Regions from separate parts of the Streptomyces sp. AC627_RSS907 genome, predicted to be linked through region 3. Evidence: riboswitches for the same ligand, from Rfam matches in the RefSeq annotation. Region 3 holds a riboswitch; each other region holds the start of a gene.
The links. Region 3 has a riboswitch for cobalamin ahead of KUM32_RS03850 (ABC transporter substrate-binding protein). Riboswitches for the same ligand answer to the same signal wherever they lie in the genome.
Positions count from the first base shown of each region.

Region 1 (7,017 bases), on a different contig from region 3:
AGGGCCTGGACGCCGTCGCGCCGGACGGCGAGGGAACGGATCTCGGCGGCGTACGGGGTGGGCGGCGCGACGGCCCCGGAGGGCTTCCGGCGTGGCAGCAGGCGTCGGAGGGCGGCGGAGCCGGCGGGCCGGGGCGCGGGGAGGGCCGGGCGCGCGGGGGCCGACGGGACGTGGGCCGACGGCGCGTGGTCCGCGATCTCCCGGCCGGCCAGCCGTTCCCGCAGCGGGGCCGCGCGGCGGCGGGCGTCCCGGATCGTCAGCGGCAGCGGGGACCAGCCCGCCAGCCTGCCGAGGCCCACCACCGGCGGGTACACCGGGGACACGGCCATCACGTCCGCCGGGGGCCCGAGGAGCGGCGCCGCGCCGGGGGCCGGGAGCAGGACGACCTGGTCGGCGTACTGGATGACGCGCTCCAGGCGGTGCTCGGCCATCAGGACCGTCGTACCGAGGTCGTGGACGAGGCGCTGGAGGACGGCCAGGACCTCCTCGGCGGCGACGGGGTCCAGGGCGGAGGTCGGCTCGTCCAGGACCAGCACGTCGGGGTGCGGGGTGAGGACCGAGCCGATCGCCACCCGCTGCTGCTGGCCGCCGGAGAGCGTGGCGATGGGGCGGGCGCGCAGGTCGGACAGGCCCAGCAGGTCGAGGGTCTCCTCGACCCGGCGGCGCATCACGTCCGGGGCCAGGCCCAGCGACTCCATGCCGTAGGCGAGCTCGTCCTCGACGGTGTCCGTCACGAAGTGGGAGAGCGGGTCCTGGCCGACCGTGCCGACCGCGTCGGCGAGTTCGCGCGGCCTGTGGGTGCGGGTGTCGCGGCCGGCCACCGTGACCCGGCCCCTGAGGGTGCCGCCGGTGAAGTGCGGCACGAGGCCGCTGACCGCGCCGAGCACGGTCGACTTGCCGACCCCCGACGGGCCGGCGAGCAGCACGAGCTCGCCCTCGGGGACCTCGAAGTCCACGCCCCGGACGGTGGGCCCGGCCGCTCCGTCGTACGTCACGGACACGTCCTCGAAGCGGATCACGACGGCTCCCTGGCGGGTACGGGGTGGGGGGCGGGGGTGACGAACGCCGGGAGCAGGCCGACGAGTACGGCCGCCGCCGGCCAGAGCGGCAGGGTGGGGGCCACCAGCGGGACCACGCCCGGGTGCAGCGCCGCCGGGTCGCGGTCGGCGGCGAGGAACAGCAGGGCCGCGACCGCCGCGCCGGAGGCGGTGACCAGCCAGGCGCGGGCGTCCCAGCGGTCCGGGCGGTAGCGGGTGCGGACCGACCGGCGACCGCCGAGCCACAGGCCCCCGAGCGCGGCGGCGACGCCGACGAGGAGGACGGGCACGCCGTACGTGCCGCCCGCGGCGGTCAGCAGCCCGTACGTCCCCGCGCAGACGCCGAGCAGTCCACCCAGGGTGAGGACGGCGGTGGTACGGCGCACGGGGGCGGGGACCTGGGCGGTACGGCCGTAACCGCGGGCGTCCATCGCGGCGGCGAGGGCGACGGAACGCTCCAGGGCGCCCTCCAGCACCGGCAGCCCGACCTGGAGCAGGCCGCGTACGCCGGTGTCCGGGCGGCCCCGCAGGCGGCGGGCGGCGCGCAGGCGCTGGACGTCGGCGATGAGGTTCGGGGCGAAGGTGAGGGCGACGACGACAGCCACGCCCATCTCGTACAGGGCACCGGGGAGGGACTTGAGGAGGCGGGCGGGGTTGGCGAGGGCGTTCGCGGCGCCCACGCAGATGAGGAGGGTGGCCAGCTTCATCGCGTCGTACAGCGCGAAGGTGAGTCCCTCCGCGGTGACCCGGCCGCCGAGGCGGATGCCCTGGGCCCAGTCGGGGAGGGGGACTTCCGGGAGGGTGACGAGGGTGTGGGTGCCGGGGATGGGGGAGCCGAGGACCGTGGTGAACAGGAGGCGGATGAGCAGGACGGCGAGGGCGAGCTTGACGAAGGCGCCGTAGGAGCGGGACCAGGGGGCGTGGGTACGGCGGACGGTGACGACGTAGGCGGAGACGGCGACGAGGAGGGCGAGGAGGAGGGGGTTGGTGGTGCGGGTCGCGGCGGTGCCGAGGGAGAGGGCCCAGAGCCACCAGGCGCCGGGGTGGAGTGCGGTGCCTCGCTGGTGCCGGGGGAGGGGCACGTCGGCCGGCGCGGGCGGGGCGCCGCCCGCGCCCGTCCTCCCTCGCCCTCGGCTTCGCCCGAACGGGGGGACCCCGATCGCCCCGGCGGCACGACCGTCCGCAGGCCGGGCTGCCCGCGCGGTACGACTGTCCGCAGGCCGGGCTGCTCCGGTGGCACGACTGTCCGCAGGGTCAGTCGGTGGCATTCCTGCGCCGCCTTGCCTGCCAGGCCCCTGCCGCGCCCAGGGCGGCGATGACCGCGATGCCCGCGACGAGGCCGACCGACGGGCCGTCGTCGTCCGACGTGCTCTTCTGGTCCGGGGACTGCTCCGGGGCCGCGGTGGACGTCGCGTCCCCCTTCCGCGACACCTGCTCCCCGCACCCCGACTCCGGGTAGCCCGCGATGGCGCACAGCAGGGCGTTGGTGTCGTAGCGGAGCGGGCCCGCGACGGCGGCCAGGGCGTCGGCGGTCGTCGCGTCGGGGGAGACCTGGGCGCAGGCCGTACGGCCCTTCGGCGGGGTCTCGCCGGACGGGGCGTCGGACGCCGTACCGAAGTCGAGGACGAGGGCGACGCGCTTGCGGCCCTCCTCGGCGGGCGTCCTCGCGCAGATCGTCGCGAAGTCCGCCGTGCCGCGCGGCCGGGCCGCGTCGGCGGAGTTCTCGCTCACCGCGAAGCGGAAGCCCTGGACGTCGCCGTCGGAGGGGCGGGCGAGGGACGGGCCCTGGGTCGCGTAGGCCCACTGGCCGCCGTCGCGGTCCCAGAAGGACCAGTACCGGTAGCCGGCGGCCTGCGCCTGGCCCGCGCCCGCGAGCAGCACGATCGCGGCCAGCAGCAGAGGGGCGAGGCGGCGGCTCACGGCTGCTGCCGCTTCTTCTTGTTGCGGCCGCTGAGCAGGAAGCCGACGCAGACGCCGATGCCGAGGACGAGGCAGACGCCGACGAACCACCAGACGCCGACGGAGGAGTCGTCCTTCTTCTCGTCCTTGGCGCCGTCCTCCTCGCTCACGGTCGCGGTGTCCGTCACGCGGGCGCCCGTGGTGGCCGGCCCCGTGGCGCCCAGCCGCTCCACCAGGTCCGTGCCGCCGAAGTCGCGCGGGTCGGTGCCCGTGGCGTGGGCGGCGAAGATCAGCTGGGCGTAGGCGGCGGGGCCGCTCTCCTCGGCCCACTTCGCGGCGTTCTTCTGCAGCCAGGCCAGCGGCTTGGCCGCCTTGTCCGCGCCGCCCTGCGCGGCGAGGGCGACGACGGCGTCGGCGGTGTTGCCGTAGTCGGGCTGGTCGGCGGAGCCGCCGAGCGCCGAGGTGAGGTGGCCGTCCTCGGCGACGGCGTCGGCGAGGTACGCGGCGCCGCTCGCGGCGGCCTGGTCCCGGGTCGGCTTCCCCGTGTGGGCGCAGGTGGCGGCGCCGGTCTTCTCGCCGGCCTCGGTGACCAGGCCCTTGCCGAGCGCGCCCAGGACACCGGCGGCGGTGGCGTCCGCGTTGGCGAGCAGCTTGCCGTCCTCGTCCGGCTGGAAGGCGAAGGCGCCCGCGCCCTTGTCCTTCGCGCAGGGCAGGGCGAACGTCAGCAGGGCGTCGTACGGGGTCCTGCCGTCCTTGACGACCTGCTCGGGGTCGGATTCCGTGGCGGTCAGCGCGCCGATGACGAGGGAGGTGGAGTTGGCGTCGCTGGGGCCGCCGGGGCTGTAGCCCCAGCCGCCGTCCTTGTTCTGGACGGACTTCAGCCAGGTGAGGGCGTCCTCGACGGCGTCACCGCGCCCGCCGACGGCCCACAGCGCCTGAACGGCGGCGGCCGTGTTGTTGGTGTCGGCCATGGTCTTGGCGTCGCACGCCTTGGTGGTGTCGGCGCGGTACGGGGCGAAGGCGCCGTTGTCGCACTGCTGGCCCGTGAGCCACTCCACGGCCTTCGACGAAGGGACCAGGCCCACGGTCTTCTGCGCGAGCAGCGCGAGGGACTGGCGCCAGACGCCGTCGTACTGGGGGTCCGCGGTGCCGTACAGCCCGGAGGACCCGGACGCGGGTGCGGACGGGGAGGGCGACGGACCGGCGGCGACCGCGGGCGCGGCTGCGGCGCCGATCACGGCTATGGCGGCCAGGGCCGCGGCGCTGCTGCGACGGCGGACGTTCATGAGCGGCGGGTGCCTTTCCCTGCGCGGGGCCGGGCGGCACGGGACACCCCGGGCGGCTCGGCCCCGTATGCCTCGACGGTGCCCGTGCTCCGGCGGGCGCCGGGCACGTGAGCCGGTCACGTCCGCGCGGGGCATTCCGGCTCACCGCCCGAGGAGATCTCCGAGGGGCCTCGGCGGGCGGCTCACGGTTGCGGGTCAGCGCCGGAATTGCACCGGCTTCCCCCCGTACGGGTGTGATGACGACGCGGCCACTTTACCCGGAGGCAAGAGGGCCGGGCCGGGCCGCCCGTCCGCTCGCCCCGGCCCGCGTCAGCTCGATCAGCCGGCACACCGTCTCGATGTCGACCTTGACCTGGGCGAGGGACGCGCGGCCGGAGAGCCAGGTGATCAGGGCCGAGTGCCAGGTGTGCTCGATGACACGGACCGCGGAGAGCTGCTCGGGGGTCGGGTCCTCCAGGCCGCCCATCGCGTCCAGGATGATCGCCGTGGTCCGGCGGGAGACCTGGTCGACCTCCGCGGAGACGCTGCGGTCGGCGAAGGTCAGGGCACGGGCCATCGCCTCGGCCAGCCGGGGTTCGCGTTGCAGCGCGCCGAAGGCCCGCATCAGGGTCAGCGCCACCCGGTCCGCCGCGGTCTCACCGGCCGGCGGACTCTTGCGCAGGGTGCCGTGCAACCGCTCCAGCTGGTCCTGCATGGTGGCGACCAGCAGGTGCACCTTGGACGGGAAGTAGCGGTACAGCGTGCCGAGGGCGACCTGCGAGGACTCCGCGACCTCACGCATCTGCACCGCCTCGAAACCGCCCCGGCAGGCCAGCCGGGCGGTCGCGTGCAGGATGCGGCGGCGGCGTGCCTCCTGCCGCTCGGTGAGGGGAGGGGCGGCGGAGCGCTGCGCGGGACCGGCCCCCTCCGCAGCGTGCTTGTCCACCTCGGTCACCTTCTCCCCGTGGTCCGCCCGGCCGTCCGCCGCGCCGTGGCGTGAATCACCTGATCCACTCGTCACAGCATTCCTACCTGCCGGTAGATTCGGATCCTCCGACGATCAAGCCGGCGATCAAGCTGACGATCAAGTCTGAAACTTGTTCTAGATTATCGTCCGACGTAGTGTCGCGGGACAGCGCAGTGAGGAGGGGGTCCGGAGTGACCGCTGAGGCCAGTCAGGAGGGTCCCCGCCCGGAGCCCGCCGCCGACGGATCGCGACCGCTCCGCATCGCACTGCTCACCTACAAGGGGAACCCGTTCTGCGGCGGCCAGGGCGTCTACGTCCGCCACCTCTCGCGCGAACTGGCCCGCCTGGGCCACCGGGTCGAGGTCATCGGGGCCCAGCCCTATCCCGTGCTCGACGAGGGCCTGGAGGACCGGCTGTCCCTCACCGAGCTGCCCAGCCTCGACCTCTACCGCCAGCCCGATCCCTTCCGCACCCCCAGACGCGACGAGTACCGCGACTGGATCGACGCGCTCGAGGTCGGCACGATGTGGACCGGCGGCTTCCCCGAACCGCTGACGTTCTCCCTGCGCGCCCGCCGCCATCTGCGTGCCCGCCGCGGGGACTTCGACGTCGTCCACGACAACCAGACCCTCGGGTACGGGCTCCTCGGTGACGTCGGCGCCCCCCTCGTCACGACCATCCACCACCCCATCACCGTCGACCGGCAGTTGGAGCTCGACGCCGCCGGCTCCCGCAAGCGCCGGTACTCCGTGCGCCGTTGGTACGCCTTCACGCGCATGCAGAAGCGCGTCGCGCGCCGGCTGCCGTCCGTGCTCACCGTCTCCGGCACCTCCCGCCAGGAGATCATCGACCACCTCGGCGTACGGGACGACCGCATCCACGTCGTCCACATCGGGGCCGACACCGACCTCTTCTCGCCCGATCCGTCGGTGCCGCGGGTGCCGGGCCGCATCGTGACCACGTCCAGCGCCGACGTACCGCTCAAGGGCCTGGTCTTCCTCGTCGAGGCGCTGGCCAAGGCGCGCACCGAGCATCCCGGGGCCCACCTCGTCGTCGTCGGCAAGCGGCCCGCCGAGGGCCCCGTCGCCCAGGCGATCGAGCGGTACGGGCTCGCCGGCGCCGTCGAGTTCGTCAAGGGCATCCCGGACGCCGAGCTGGTCGACCTCGTGCGGTCGGCCGAGGTCGCGTGCGTGCCCTCGCTGTACGAGGGGTTCTCGCTGCCGGCCGCCGAGGCCATGGCGACGGGAACGGCGCTGCTCGCCACGACCGGCGGAGCCGTCCCCGAGGTCGCCGGACGCGACGGGGAGACCTGCCTCGCGGTGCCGCCGGGCGACGCGGGCGCGCTGGCCGCCGGACTGAACCGGCTGCTCGGCGACCGGGAACTGCGGGCCCGGCTCGGCGCGGCCGGACGCGAACGCGTCCTGCGGCACTTCACCTGGGCCCGCGCCGCCGAGGGCACGGTCGCCCGCTACCGCGAGGCCCTCGGCGCCTCCTCCACGACCGGTCCGAGGATCGTGCCCGCGACCCCGGCCACCAGTGATACCGGCGTCTACCCCGAAAGCAGGGCCACGTGCTGACCGTCGACTTCTCCCGGTTCCCGCTCGCCCCGGGCGACCGCGTCCTGGACCTCGGCTGCGGCGCCGGCCGGCACGCGTTCGAGTGCTACCGGCGCGGCGCCCGCGTCGTGGCGCTGGACCGGAACGGCGAGGAGATCCGCGAGGTCGCCAAGTGGTTCGCGGCGATGAAGGAGGCCGGCGAGGCCCCGGCCGGCGCCACCGCCACGGCGATGGAGGGCGACGCGCTGGCCCTGCCCTTCCCGGACGCGTCCTTCGACGTCGTCATCATCTCC
Region 1 is NZ_JAGMUE010000064.1:48,309-55,325, reverse strand. Features, by position in the region: gene KUM32_RS16030 (ABC transporter ATP-binding protein) at 1-1,019, opposite strand, end outside; gene KUM32_RS16025 (energy-coupling factor transporter transmembrane component T) at 1,016-2,197, opposite strand; gene KUM32_RS16020 (SCO2322 family protein) at 2,292-2,957, opposite strand; gene KUM32_RS16015 (prenyltransferase/squalene oxidase repeat-containing protein) at 2,954-4,222, opposite strand; cobalamin riboswitch at 4,330-4,485, opposite strand; gene KUM32_RS16010 (TetR family transcriptional regulator) at 4,476-5,156, opposite strand; gene KUM32_RS16005 (glycosyltransferase family 4 protein) at 5,360-6,745, shown strand; gene KUM32_RS16000 (class I SAM-dependent methyltransferase) at 6,739-7,017, shown strand, end outside.
Region 1: linked by a shared signal. The riboswitch ahead of KUM32_RS16015 (prenyltransferase/squalene oxidase repeat-containing protein) and the one ahead of KUM32_RS03850 (ABC transporter substrate-binding protein) in region 3 are both predicted to bind cobalamin.

Region 2 (7,017 bases), on a different contig from region 3:
ACCCCCTCGGCCGTCAACGTCCCGGCCTGCGGCCTGAGTCCGCCGCTGAGCAGCCGCATCAGCGTGGTCTTGCCACCACCGTTGCGGCCCAGCAGCGCGAGCGCCCTCCCCTCACGCACCTCGAAGTCCAGACCGGCGAACACGTCCGGGCCCTCCTCGTACGCGAAGGACGCGCCCCGCAGGGCGACCAGCGCCGGCCCGGTCGACTCGCTCACGACAGCGGCCCCTTCAATACGAGGGTGAGAGCGGCCAGCGCCGCCAGCAGCGCGACGCTCGCCGCCGTGAAGGACACGGAGACGCGCGCCTCGGGCACCAGAACGCGCAGGGTGCCGTCGTACCCGCGTCCGGCGAGGCCCGACTGGAGCCGCGCCGCCCGGTCGAAGGCCCGCACGAACGCCGTCGCGCCCAGCCCGCCGAGCGAACGCCAGACGGCGGCCCGGGTGGTGAGCCCCAGCCGCGCGGCCTGCGCCTGACGGACCCGGCGCACGGAGTCCAGCAGCAGGAAGCTCATCCGGTACGTCACCAGCGCCACGTCGACCACCGGGGCCGGCACCCCGGCCCGCGCTAGGCGGGGCAGCAGGTCGGACATGGGCGTCGTGAACGCGAACAGCAGCACCCCCAGGGAGGCCGCCGAGGTGCGCAGCAGCAGCTCGGCGGCGCGCACCGGCCCGCCGTCCGCCGCCGTCAGGAACCCGCCCGGGCCCCCGACCCGCACCAGCAGCGGCAACGCCCCGGTCACACAGAAGCCCAGCGGCACCCGGTAGGCCCGCCACAGCCGGCGGCGGGGCACGCCCGCCGGGCCGAGCAGCACGGCGAGCGCCGTCACCAGCACCAGCGCCGCGCCCGGCCAGGCCGGCAGCGAGATCGCCAGCACGGTCAGGCCCAGCCCGAGCACCGCCTTGTCCACGGGATGGCGGCCGCGCCACCGACTGCTGTGCGCCGCCGCGTCGATCGGCAGCACTCAGTCCCCTCCGGGGTCGTTCCGCAGCGCCGCCGCGGCCCGTTCCTCGCCCTGCCGCCGGCCCCGGCGCAGCCCGAAGTAGTAGGCCAGCACGCCCGCGCCGAGCGCGGCCTGCACGGCGAACAGCGCCGACTCGATCTCCCCGGACGGCGGTTCGTACAGCGGCGAGAACCACGGCTCGTAGTCCGGCTCGATCTCCGTGATCGCCGCCTCCGCCTCGGCGTCGGCACCGGCGAACGGCTCCTCCTTGTGGTCGCCGAGGCCCAGCACCAGCGGCAGCACCGCGAGCGCCGCCACGGCGAGCAGCAGCACGGCGTTGATCTTCGCGTTGCGGCTCACCGGGCCACCGCCCGCTGCTTGCCGGCCTCGGTGAACAGGACGCCCAGCCGGGTCAGTTCACCCTTGCTGGACTGCACCAGCAGCCGCATCACGACCACCGTGAGCAGGCCCTCGCTCACCGCGAGCGGGATCTGCGTGACGGCGAAGACGGACCCGAACGTGCCGAGCGCGCCCAGGAAGCCGCTGCCCGGGTCGGGGAAGGCGAGCGCCAGTTGCACGCCGGCGACGCAGTAGGTCGACAGGTCGGCGACGAACGCCCCGCAGAACACCGTGACCATCAGCGGCACGCCGTACCGCCGCAGCAGCGCGTACACCGCGTATCCGGCCCAGGGGCCGACGACCGCCATCGAGAAGACGTTGGCGCCGAGCGTGGTGAGCCCGCCGTGGGCGAGCAGCAGGGCCTGGAAGAGCAGCGTGATGGTGCCCAGCACGGCCGTGATCGGCGGCCGGAACAGGATGGCGCCCAGCCCGGTGCCGGTGGGGTGCGAACAACTCCCGGTGACGGAGGGGAGTTTCAGGGCCGACAGCACGAACGTGAAGGCCCCGGCGGCACCGAGCAGCAACGTGCTCTCCGGGTGCTCCCTGACCTCACGGGTGAGTGACCGTACTCCGTGGACGACGAACGGCGCGGACGCGGCACCCCAGGCGATCGCGTGCGCCGGCGGCAGAAAGCCCTCGGCTATGTGCATGACTCGGCAGACCCTCTCCAGCACCTCGTGGATGGACGACGCGCCCTGGCCGGTCTCCTGGCTGACGGGTACCACCGCCCGTGCTCCGCCTTCCCGGGTCGCTGGGACCCAGTGGCTGCCCGTGAGGGCCGGAGCCGGACTTCCCGATTCACAGTGGCGAGGGCCGCACCGGCATCACACCGGATTTCCCGTTCACCAAGGCGAGGCGACAGTAGTGCTCCCACGGGGGTGGTGACAAGCATGCCTCCGGGCCGGCGGGCCCCCGCCCGTCCGGTGAACAGGCCGCAGGACCGCGCGGGCCTTGGGCGGCGGGCGCCCCCTCCGCCGGCCGTCACCGGTCGCCCTCGCCCAGCGCGGCGACGCCCCCCGCGCGCCCGCGGCGGAGCACCCGCGCTCCTCGTCGGACAGGTCCCGGCATACGCCGCGCCGGCCGGCAGACAGGGCAGCGGCAGCGCGACCAGCTGCGCCCCGCCGAGTCCGGCCCCCTCGATGAGCAGCACCGCCGCCACCACCGGGCCGCCGAGGATGGTGGAGATCGCGGCGGTGGAGCCGGCCGTGGCGAGGATCGCGCCCGCCCTCGGGTCACGGGCCGCGCCCGCCCGCCGCACCGCCGGCAGGGCGAGTCCGCTGCCGACGGCCATCAGGGGTGCCTCGGGGCCCAGCACCACGCCGAGCGGCAGCGCGGCCAGCACGGCGCCGGGCAGCGCACGGGGCCGACGGGCGCTGCGCCGAGCCCGTTCACCGGGAGGTGGCCCCCGGCGCCCGGCAGCCGGGTGACGATCGGTGCCAGGACGAGCCCGGCCAGGACCAGCGCGGGCAGCGGCCACCACCTGTGTGGCGCCGCGGGCCCTGGACCGCCTCGGCCTGGTGGCGGCGTCGCGTCCCGCCCCGGCGTCCTCGTGCCCGGCTCCGGCAGCCGCCCCGTGTCCCCGCGCCTCAGTGGCGCCGCCGCAGGCCCCGTGCCAGTGCCGCCGTCGCGCCGGCGGCGGCCAGCACCGTGGCCGCGAGGGCCAGAACCTTCGCGCGGGGCCCCGGGGACGCCGGGCGGGCGCCCGGAGCGGTGCCGTAGGCGCTGCCCGGGACGTCGGGGCCGCCCGCGGCGCCGGGCAGCGCCGAGGCCAGCAACTCCGCCAGGTGCACGCCCTCGTGACCACCACTGTCGAACTCGTGGATCTGCGTACGGCAGCTGAACCCGTCCGCGAGCACCACGGTCGCCTCGTCCTCCGCCCGCAGCCGCGGCAGCAGCACCCGCTCCGCGCAGGCCTCGCTGACCTCCAGATGGCCCCGCTCGAAGCCGAAGTTGCCGGCCAGCCCGCAGCAGCCGGAGTCCAGCCGCTCGGCGTCCACCCCCGCGCGGCGCAGCAGTTCCCGGTCGGCGTCCCAGCCGAGCACCGCGTGCTGGTGGCAGTGCACCTGCGCCAGCGCCCGCGCCGACCGCTCGGGCACCCGCGGCGGGTCGTAGCCCGGGGAGTGCTCGGTGAGCAGCTCCGACAGGGTGACCGTCCGCTCGCGCAGCCGGCGCACGTCCTGGTCGCCGGGGAACAACTCCACCGCGTCCGACCGGAACACGGCCGCGCAGCTCGGCTCCAGGACCACCACCAGACCGCCCGCCCGCACGTGGGCGGCCAGAGCGCGCACGGTCCGGGCGAGGACCCGCTCCGCCGTCCCGAGCTGCCCGGTGGAGATCCACGTCAGCCCGCAGCACAGCGCCTCGGCCGGCAGCTCCACCCGCCAGCCGGCCTGCTCCAGCACCCGGACCGCCGCACGTCCGATGTGCGGGTGGAAATGGTTGGTGAAGGTGTCCGGCCACAGCAGCACGGTGCCGCGCCCCCCGTCCCCCTGCGGCTCGTGACGGGCGAACCACTGCGCGAACGTCTCCTCGGCGAACAGGGGCACCTCCCGGTCCGCGACCCCCGCCACCACCACCGCGGCCCCCGACAACAGCGGCGCGTGCGTGAGCGCGTTGACGACCGGCGCGAGGCGGGTGCGGCCCACCACCCGGGCGAGCACGGGCAGCCAGCCCAGAGACCAGTCGGAGCGCCGCCTGCGCCAGGGCCGGCCCGCGAAGTGGTGGGACAGGAACTCCGCCTTGTACGTGGCCATGTCCACGTCCGCCGGACAGTCCTTCCTGCACCCCTTGCAGGCCAGGCACAGGTCGAGGGCGTCCCGGACGGCCTCCGAGCGCCAGCCGTCCCGGATCGCGCCGTCCCCGTGCCCGTCGAGCATCTCGAACAGCAGCCGGGCCCGCCCTCGGGTCGAGTGCTCCTCCTCCCGGGTCACCTGGTACGACGGGCACATCACCGTGCCGTCACTGGTGTGCTGCCGGCACTTCCCGACCCCGACGCACCGGTTGGCCGCCGCGGAGAACGACCCGCCGTCGTGGGGGAAGCGGAAGTGCAGGTCACGGGGCTCGTACGGGGCCCAGTCACCGCCCAGACGCAGGTTCTCGTCCAGCCCGTACGGCGCGACCACCTTCCCCGGGTTCATCCGGTCCAGCGGGTCGAAGACGGCCTTCAGCCGCCCGAAGGCCTCGACGAGCCCGTCGCCGAACATCCGCGGCAGCAGCTCGCCCCGGCTCTGCCCGTCGCCGTGCTCACCGGACAGCGACCCGCCGAACTCGACGACCAGGTCGGCCGCCCGTTCCATGAACCGCCGGTACGCCGCCACGCCCGCCGCCGTGTACAGGTCGAAGGGGATCCGGGTGTGCACGCAGCCCTGCCCGAAGTGGCCGTACAGGCTCGGCCCGGTGTCGCTCAGGTAGCCGAACTCCTCGAACAGCGCGCGCAGCCGCCGCAGGTAGTCGCCGAGCTTCTCCGGGGCGACCGCGGAGTCCTCCCAGCCCTCGAAGGTGTCGGGCCGGCCCGGGATGTGCGCGGTGGCGCCGAGACCGGCCTCACGGACCTGCCACAGGTCCTGCTCGTGCGCCGGGTCGTCCAGGAAGGCGCAGTCGGCGTCGTGTTCGGAGCGGTGCACCGCCTCCAGCATCCGGTGCGCCCGCGCGTCCGCCTCCGCCACGGTGTCGCCGCCGAACTGCGCCATCAGGTAGGCGTTCCCGTCGGGCATCCCGGCGAGCGCCTTCTCGTCGAGGTGCTTGATCCGTTCGTCCCGGACCAGCCGGGCGTCGACGCCCTCCAGCGCGATCGGCCCGTGCGGCAGGATGTCGGGCACCGCGTCCGCGGCCTTGTCGATGCTGTCGAAACCCAGCACCACCAGGACCCGTTCCCTCACCACCGGCACCAGCTCCAGCTCCGCCCGCAGGACGGTGACCAGTGTCGACTCGCTGCCCACCAGCAGGCCCGCCACGTCGAAGCCGTACTCGGGCAGCAGCGAGTCGAGGTTGTAGCCGGAGACCCGGCGCGGGACGTCCGGGAACCGGCGGCGGATCTCCTCCGCGTAGGTGTCGCGCAGGGCCCGCAGCCGCCGGTAGACGGTCGCCCGCAGATCGCCCTGCCGCTCGATGGCGGCGTACTCCTCGTCGTCGGTCTCCCCGCACCAGAAGCGGGTGCCGTCGTAGAGCAGCACCTCCAGGCGGGCGATGTTGTCGACGACCTTGCCGTGCGCCTGTGCGGTGGCGCCGCAGGAGTTGTTGCCGATCATGCCGCCGAGGGTGCAGTTGGCATGGGTGGCGGGTTCCGGACCGAAGCGCAGGCCGTGCGGTGCCAGCCGCCGGTTGAGGTCGTCCAGCACGATCCCGGGCTGCACGACACAGGTGCGGGCGCCGGCGTCCACGGACTCCAGGCGCGTGCAGTACTTCGACCAGTCGAGGACCACTCCGGCGTTGGTGCACTGTCCGGCCAGGCTCGTCCCACCGCCGCGCGACAGCACCGGCGCCCCGAACTCCCGCGCCACGGCCACCGCCTCGGCGCCGGCGTCCGGGCTGCGCGGGACGACGACGCCGATGGGCGTCTGGCGGAAGTTCGAGGCGTCCGTGGAGTACGCGGCCCGGCTCCCGGCGTCGAAACGGACCTCGCCGTCGACACGCTCGCGCAGCGCGGCCTCCAGCCCTCGCAGGTCCAAGGGCGCCGGCGCGCCTTCGCGGGCAACGGGCTCGGGCAGTTCCAGCGCACCCATGAGGGCCCTCCAGTCAGGTGTCGGCGCGGCGACGGGACCCGCGCGTGTGGCGCGGCGGTCGCTGAGTACCCCGGTGCTCGCCGCGGCAACCTCCGGACACGGAGTGTCGCGGTCCGTGTCGCTGTTGGGCCGAACGGGTGACTTGGCGTAAGAATTGGCTGGTGCAGGCAATGATGGCGAGTGAGATCGGGGGGAGCCGGTGAACAGCCACGACGTCACCGATGAACAGTGGGAAGGGCTCGCCCAGGTCGTTCCGTTGCGCGGGCGCGACGCCTGGCCGTCCGCGGTCGGCCACCGGGCGTTGCCGGAGGCGGAGACGGAGACACGTCGCCGTTTCGTCGTCCTGCGGGTCAATGTGTTCGCGGACGCCCGCGAGGTCGCCGAGACCCTGATGGCGGGCATTCCGGTCCTCCTGGACCTGACCAGCGCCGAGGGCGAGGTCGCCAAGCGGGTACTGGACTTCAGTACCGGAGTCGTCTTCGGCCTGGCCAGCGGTATGCACCGGGTCGACCGCAACGTCTTCCTGCTGACCCCGGCCGGGACCGAGGTCAACGGGCTGATGGAGGGCGTGGGCGTGCCCGGTCTGTGACAGGCCCCGGCGGGACACCGCCCCACGGCGCCCGACACGCCTCCCGCCGCCCCCGGGTCTCCCGGGCCGACGGGCGTCCCGGGCGCCGGCGGGTGTCCCGGGGCCGGCGGGCGTCCGGGGCCGGCGGGTGTGACGGGGCACTCGGGGTGACGGGCTCGCAGGGGCCGCGGACTCCCCGGCGCCCCGGGCTCGCAGACGTCCGGACGCGCAGGTGTGAGGGGACGCTCGATGTGACGGGACACTCTCGGACGCGACGGGCCCGCAGGCGCGACGGGACTCTCGGTGTGAGGGGCTGGTCGGCGCGGTGCCGCTCGGCGTGACGGGACTTCCGGACGTGACGGGTTCCCGGTTGCCCCGGCCCGGGGACG
Region 2 is NZ_JAGMUE010000035.1:21,751-28,767, forward strand. Features, by position in the region: gene KUM32_RS10620 (ATP-binding cassette domain-containing protein) at 1-215, opposite strand, end outside; gene cbiQ (cobalt ECF transporter T component CbiQ) at 212-961, opposite strand; gene KUM32_RS10630 (energy-coupling factor ABC transporter substrate-binding protein) at 962-1,300, opposite strand; gene KUM32_RS10635 (energy-coupling factor ABC transporter permease) at 1,297-1,989, opposite strand; cobalamin riboswitch at 2,019-2,204, opposite strand; gene KUM32_RS10640 (FAD-binding and (Fe-S)-binding domain-containing protein) at 2,926-6,060, opposite strand; gene KUM32_RS10645 (cell division protein SepF) at 6,260-6,649, shown strand.
Region 2: linked by a shared signal. The riboswitch ahead of KUM32_RS10635 (energy-coupling factor ABC transporter permease) and the one ahead of KUM32_RS03850 (ABC transporter substrate-binding protein) in region 3 are both predicted to bind cobalamin.

Region 3 (7,017 bases):
GCCGAGGGGGCCCGCACGCTCGAGGCGAAGGGCGTCCTCGACCGGGCGCTGGCCACCGGGACCGGACGCGACCACCCGGGCGTCCTGCACCTGTACGTCCACCTGATGGAGATGTCCGCCACCCCCGAGGCGGCCCTGCCCGTCGCCGACCGGCTGCGCGGCCTCGTACCCGACGCCGGGCACCTCCTGCACATGCCGTCACACCTGGAAGTGCTGTGCGGCGACTACCGGCGCGTGGTGTCGGACAACAGCGCCGCGATCGCCGCCGACGAGAAGTACCACGCGCGGGCCGGGGCGATGAACTTCTACACCCTCTACCGTGCGCACAACCACCACTTCAAGATCTACGGCGCGATGCTCCTCGGCCAGTACGAGGTGGCCCTCGACGCCGCCGCGCGACTGGAGGCGTCCGTCCCGGAGGAACTGCTGCGCGTCGAGAGCCCCCCGATGGCCGACTGGCTGGAGGGCTTCCTGGCCATGCGGGTGCACGTGCTGATCCGGTTCGGCCGCTGGGCGGACATCCTCCGGCTGCCACTGCCCGCCGACCCGGACCTGTACCGCGTGACGACCGCGATGCTCCACTACGCCCGCGGAGTCGCCCTCTCGGCCACCGGCGAGATCGCCGGGGCGGAGGCCGAACGCGTCCTGTTCCGTGCGGCGGTGGCCCGCGTGCCGGGGACACGCACGCTGTTCAACAACACCTGCGCCGACATCCTCGCCGTCGCCTCCGCCATGCTCGACGGCGAACTGGAGTACCGCAAGGGCGACCACGCCGCCGCCTTCGCCGCACTGGAGCGCTCGGTGGAACTCGACGACAACCTGCCGTACGACGAACCGTGGGGCTGGATGCAGCCCACCCGGCACGCCTACGGCGCCCTGCTCCTGGAACAGGGCCGTGTCGCGGAGGCCGAGGCGGTCTACCGGGCCGACCTGGGCCTGGACGACACCCTGCCCCGCCCCCTGCAGCACCCCGGCAACGTCTGGGCCCTGCACGGACTCCACGAGTGCCTGGTACGCCTGGGCAGGACGGGGGAGGCGCGGATCGTGGCGCAGCAGCTGACGTTCGCCGCCGCGCTGGCCGACGTGCGGGTCGACGCCTCCTGCTTCTGCCGCCTCGGCACCGGGCCGGCCCCGGGCGGTCCGGGCGACTGCTGCGCCGCGGACCGCTGAGCCGGCTCGGTGCCCGTCGGCGTCAGCTGTCGAGCGTGTCCATGACCTTGCCCAGGTCGACGAACTTGAAGTTGGTGGCGGACCGGTCGCCGTCACCGGGAGCGTCGTGGCCGTCCTGCACGACGAGCAGGCCGTTGGGGTAGCGGCTGCCCAGCGGCTGGTTCAGCACCGCGGCGCCGTCGCACTCCTCGGAGCCGTCCGGGCCGCCCGAGGCGGCCGTGACGCGGAAGCCGCCCTCGTACTCGTTGCGGTCGCCGATCTCGCGGTCGTAGGCGACGAAGGTGTTGTCACCCTGGCTGGAGGCCAGCAGGTAACCGTCGCCGTCCGCCTCCTGGAGGAGCGTCAGCCCCTCGACGTCGGCGGTCAGCCGGGTGCCGCCGTAGCCGGGGTCCTCACCGGCGACGCACTCGTCGCTGGGCTCGTCGTAGGTGGCCGGGACACCGTACTCCCGGACCTTGTCGATGAGCCGGGGCGTACCGGTCAGGTCGGCGCGCAGACGCCAGACGCCGACGTCCTCCTGGCCGGCGTAGAGGGTGCCGTTCGCCGGGTCGACGACCATGCCCTCGACCTGCGGCAGCTCGCCGGGCTCCCCGCAGGGGGACCAGTCGGTGCCGTTCGGCAGCCGGAAGGAAGCGGGCAGGTCCAGGGTGCGGACCTGGCGGTAGCCGACGTGCCCGGAGTCGGTCGCGGTCAGCTCCAGCAGGGCGAGCCTGGTGCGCTCACGCTGGCTGACCAGGGCGTACGAGCGGCCGGACGCCTTGTCGGTCCAGGTCGCCAGGCCGTACGCGGTGCGTTCCTCGTTGATCTCGTCCTGGTCGGCGGAGAAGATCGGCGCGGCGGCCGGGTCGGTGACGTCCGTGAGGGGGCGGTCCGGCTTGGCCGGGTCGACGCGGTAGACGCGCAGCCGGTCGTTGCCCCGGTCGGAGGTGACCGCGAGGTCGGCCCGTCCGGTGGACAGCTTCATGCCGTGCACGAGGTCGACGTTGTTGAAGCGGCCGGGTGCGTCGTCGGGGCCGGGCCCGGGGGGAGCCGGGACCGACTGCACCAGCTGCGCGTCGAGGTCGTAGACGCGCAGGCCGCCCTCCTTCGCCGTGGCGACGACGAGGCTGCGGTCGGGGTTCGCCGGGTTGCGCCAGATCGCGGGGTCGTCCGCGTCGGCGTTCCCGCCGGCCTCGTCGTCGTACAGGGGGGCCGTCTCGGACCGCGGGTGCACGGCCGGCAGCGTGTCGTCGCTGTCGGCCATGGCCGGTATCGCGGGGAGCAGGGCGACGGCCGCGGCGAGGGCGTAGGCGGCCGGCCGCCTGAGGGGGCTGGTCACGTCGGTTCTCCTGAAGTCGGGAACATGACAGCGGTGTTACACCGGGTGATCTTGGTGGCGGAGTCGGTCGCCGAGAGGTCCGCGCGGTGAAGGAAAGGAGACCGGTGGGGGAACGGCGGACGCGGCCCCCGGGGACCGTCCGGGGCGCTCGGGAAGGGCTCCGCACGGACTTCTATACGATGTGACCTCGGACGACGCACAGCGGCGGAAGGAGGCGGGTCGTGACGGATCACCGGCGTCCGCGGCGGCGGGGCCAGGGCGAGCTGGAGGCGCTGGTGCTGTCGGCGCTGCGCGAGGCGGACGGGCCCGCGACGGCCGGCTGGGTGCAGGAGCGCCTGGGCGGCGACCTCGCCTACACCACGGTGATCACGATCCTGACCCGCCTGCTGGAGAAGGGGGCGGTCGGCCGCGAGCGCGCGGGCCGCTCCTTCGCCTGGACCCCCGCCTCGGACCAGGCGGGCCTGGCCGCGCGCAAGATGCGCAAGGTCCTGGACGCCGAGAACGACCGGGAAGCGGTGCTGGCCAGCTTCGTCACCGGCCTCGACCCGGACGACGAGCGGCTGCTGCGCGACCTCCTGGGGCACACGCCCGACACGGAGGAAGACTGACGCCTCATGGGGGTCTTCGTCTTCCTGCCACTGGTCCTGCCGCTGACGGCGTGGCCGATCGCCCGGCTGGCCGAACAGCATCTGCACCCGCGGACCGCGACCCGGCTGCTCACCGCCGTGGCCGCCGTGATGGCGCTGTGCAGCACCGTCTGCCTGGCCCTGGTGATGGTGGTGGGCACCGCGCAGCTGCCGGGCAACCCCCTGCCGGACGGCTGGTCGGACCCCGAGGTCCGGGCGGCGGTGCCGTACGACGAAGTCGTCGGCAAGGCGGCGATCCCGGCGTTGTGCGCGGTGGTCGTGGCCTCGGCACGGGCCCTGTGGCGGCACGGCAGGGTACGTCGCCGCGCCCACCGCGCACTGGCCGGGCTGCCGGGCACCGGGGTCGCCGTACTGCCGGACGACGTGCCCTACGCGTACGCGCTGCCCGGCGGGGACCGGGACCGTGTGGTGGTGAGCACGGCCCTGCTCGACTGTCTCGAACCGGCCGAGCGGCGCGCGCTGTTCGCCCACGAGCGGGCCCATCTCGCCGCCCGGCACCACCGCTTCCTGCTCGCCGTCCGGCTCGCCGCGCTGGCCAACCCGTTCCTGCGGCCCCTGCGGACCGCCGTGGCCTACACGGCGGAGCGGTGGGCGGACGAGGCGGCCGCGCGGGCGGTCGGCAGCCGCCGCGCGGTGGCGACCGCGATCGGCAAGGCGGCCCTCGTCTCGCGGGGCACCCCCGTCGCCACCCTCGCCGGCCTCGCGGCCCCCGGCCCGGTGCCGCGCCGGGTGGCCGCCCTGCTGGGCCCCGCGCCGACGGCCCGCACCTGGCCCTCGGTGTTCACCTCCGTGGGCCTGGCGGCGTGGGCGGCGGCCGCCGGAACCGCCGTGTCGGCGATGTCGTCCGCGAACGCCGCCGTCACCATGTTCCTCATCCTCCGCGCCGCGACGCCCCTGTGAGCGACGCCAGGGGCCAGGACGGGGCGGCCGGGCAGCCGGCCGCCCCCGCGGAGGCGGGATGACCCTGTGGTAGCTTGCGGGAGCCAGTCGTACCCACCTGGTGGGTCAGGGAATCCGGTGAGAGTCCGGAACTGACGCGCAGCGGTGAGGGGGACGGGCGGGACACGGGCCACTGGGCGGCACACGCCGTCCGGGAAGGCGTCCCGTCCGGTCGATCCCGAGTCCGAAGACCTGCTGGCACCCGCGCCCGCGCAGGGCGCGGGCCGCACCGTACGAACGGGCTTCGCGTATGAGCCCTCGACGCCAGAGGATCTTCCTTGCCCGCAGCACGCCCCGTCGGCCCCCGCCGCCTCCTCCGTCCTCTCCGCCTCTCCCGCCGTCCCCGCTGCCGCCGTTCGTTCCGCGGTCCCGTCCTGCTGGTGACCGGCGCCCTGCTGGTCTCCGCCTGCGGCTCCGGGAAGCCCGCCACCGGCTCCGCCGCGGCGGAGCCGACGGCCGCCGGCTATCCACGCACCGTCAGTGACTGCGGGCAGCAGGTGAGGATCACCGCACCGCCCCGGCGGGCGGTCTCCCTCAACCAGGGCACCACGGAGATCCTGCTCTCGCTCGGCCTGGAGGACCGCATGGCGGGCACCGCCACCTGGACCGACCCGGTCATGAAGGGGCTGGAGAAGGCGAACGCCGGCGTGCCCCGGCTCGCCGACGACATGCCGTCCTTCGAGACGGTCCTGGACGCCGAACCCGACTTCGTCGCCGCGTCGTTCGCCTCCACCCTCGGCACCGGCGGCGTGGCCACCCGCGAACGGTTCACCGAACTGGGCGTGCCGGCCTACCTGTCCCCGTCCGACTGCGTCGGGAAGGACAACGGCGGCGACGGCGACGGCAGCCGCGTCGAGCCACTGACCATGGACACCGTCTACGCCGAAGTCCGCGACCTGGCCCGGGTCTTCGGCGTCGAGCAGCGCGGCGAGGAGCTGGTCGCCGGACTCAGGAGCCGGATCGACAGGGCGACCTCGGGCATCGACGCCTCCGGCGTCACCCTCATGTACTGGTTCGCCAACTCCACCTCGCCCTACCTGGCGGGCTGCTGCGGCGCCCCCGGCATCATGACCCGGGCGGTCGGCGCGAAGAACGTCATGGACGACACCCACGAGGAATGGCCGCAGGCCGGCTGGGAGACCGTCGCCGACCGCGACCCCGACGTCCTGGTCCTCGGCGACCTCACCCGCAGGTCCCAGACCGCCGAGACGGCCGCGAAGAAGATCGAGTTCCTGGAGTCCAACCCCGTCACCAGGAACATGACCGCCGTCAGGAAGAAGCGGTACGTGCTGCTCAGCGGACAGGCCATGAACCCCACCGTCCGCTCCGTCGAGGGTGTGGAGAAGCTGGCGGCGGCCCTGCGCTCCCACGGGCTCGCCACGTGACCACCGGCATACGCGCGACGGGCCGTGGCCACCCCGCGTGGGCGGCGGCCGGGATCGTCGTCCTGTGCGTCTCCGTGGCCGCGGCCGTCACCGTCGGCCCGGCGGACATCGGCGTCGGCGAGGTGTGGTCCGTGGTCGCCGCCCACCTCGGCGGCACCGGCGCCGCGGACGTCACGCCGATCCGGGACGGCATCGTCTGGGACCTGCGACTGCCCCGCACCCTCCTCGCGGCGGTGTGCGGCGCCGGACTCGCCGTGTGCGGGGCCGTACTCCAGTCCCTGCTGCGCAACCCGCTCGCCGACCCCTTCGTGCTGGGCGTCTCGTCCGGAGCCTCGTCCGGTGCCGTCCTCGTCGTCGTGCTCGGCGTGGGCGGCGGCGCGCTGTCCGTGTCGGGCGGCGCCTTCATCGGGGCGGTGTGCTCGTTCGCGCTGGTGATGCTGCTCAGCCACAGTCTCGGCGGCACTACGGACCGGGTGGTGCTCGCGGGCGTGGCGGCGATGCAGCTGTTCTCCGCGCTCACCTCCTTCGTGGTGATGACCGCGGCCGACGCCGAGACCACCCGCGGCGTGCTGTTCTGGCTGCTCGGCTCGCTCGGCGGCGCGGACTGGACGGACGTGGGGACCGGCACGGCGGTCCTGGTGCTGGTCCTGGCCGTGTGCCTCGGGTACGCCCGGACGCTGGACGCCTTCGCGTTCGGCCAGGACGCGGCGGCCACGCTCGGCGTCCACGTCGCCCGCACCCGGCTGGTGCTGCTGTGCGCCACCGCCCTGCTCACCGCGGCCCTGGTCGCCTCGGTCGGCGCCATCGGCTTCGTGGGCCTCGTACTGCCGCACGCCGTACGGGCGCTGACCGGCCCCGGACACGCCCGGCTGCTGCCGGTCTGCGCGCTCGCCGGGGCGGTGTTCCTGGTGTGGGTCGACACCCTGGCCCGCACCGTCCTCGCACCCCAGGAGGTCCCGGTGGGCGTGGTGACCTCGCTGATCGGCGTGCCCGCCTTCGTGCTCGTGCTGTACCGCACCCGGAGGGCACGGTGACGCTGGGCGCCGAGCGGGTCTCCCGCACCGCCGGCGGGCGGCTGATCCTGGACGGCGTCAGCCTGAGCCCCCGTCCCGGCGCCACGACCGGCCTGCTCGGCCCCAACGGCTCGGGCAAGTCCACCCTGCTGCGGCTGCTCGCCGGCGTCCTCGCCCCGGCCGGCGGCGTCGTCACCCTGGACGGCCGCCCGCTGGACCGGGTGGGCCGCCGGGACGTCGCCCGGCGTGTGGCCGTGGTCGAGCAGCAGGCGGACACACAGGTCGAGCTGACCGTCCGGGACGTCGTCCGGCTGGGCCGGATCCCGCACCGCCGCGCCTGGGCCCCGGCGTCGGCGGCCGACGAGGAGGCGGTCGCTCAGGCCCTGGAGTGCACCGGCCTGACCGGGCGGGCGGAGCGGCTCTGGCACACGCTCTCCGGCGGCGAACGGCAACGCGTCCAGATCGCCCGCGCCCTCGCCCAGCGGCCGCGCGAACTCCTGCTGGACGAACCGACCAACCACCTCGACATCCAGCACCAGCTCGAT
Region 3 is NZ_JAGMUE010000012.1:49,433-56,449, reverse strand. Features, by position in the region: gene KUM32_RS03870 (hypothetical protein) at 1-1,170, shown strand, start outside; gene KUM32_RS03865 (phytase) at 1,193-2,488, opposite strand; gene KUM32_RS03860 (BlaI/MecI/CopY family transcriptional regulator) at 2,710-3,096, shown strand; gene KUM32_RS03855 (M56 family metallopeptidase) at 3,103-4,035, shown strand; cobalamin riboswitch at 4,103-4,289, shown strand; gene KUM32_RS03850 (ABC transporter substrate-binding protein) at 4,455-5,459, shown strand; gene KUM32_RS03845 (iron ABC transporter permease) at 5,456-6,493, shown strand; gene KUM32_RS03840 (ABC transporter ATP-binding protein) at 6,490-7,017, shown strand, end outside.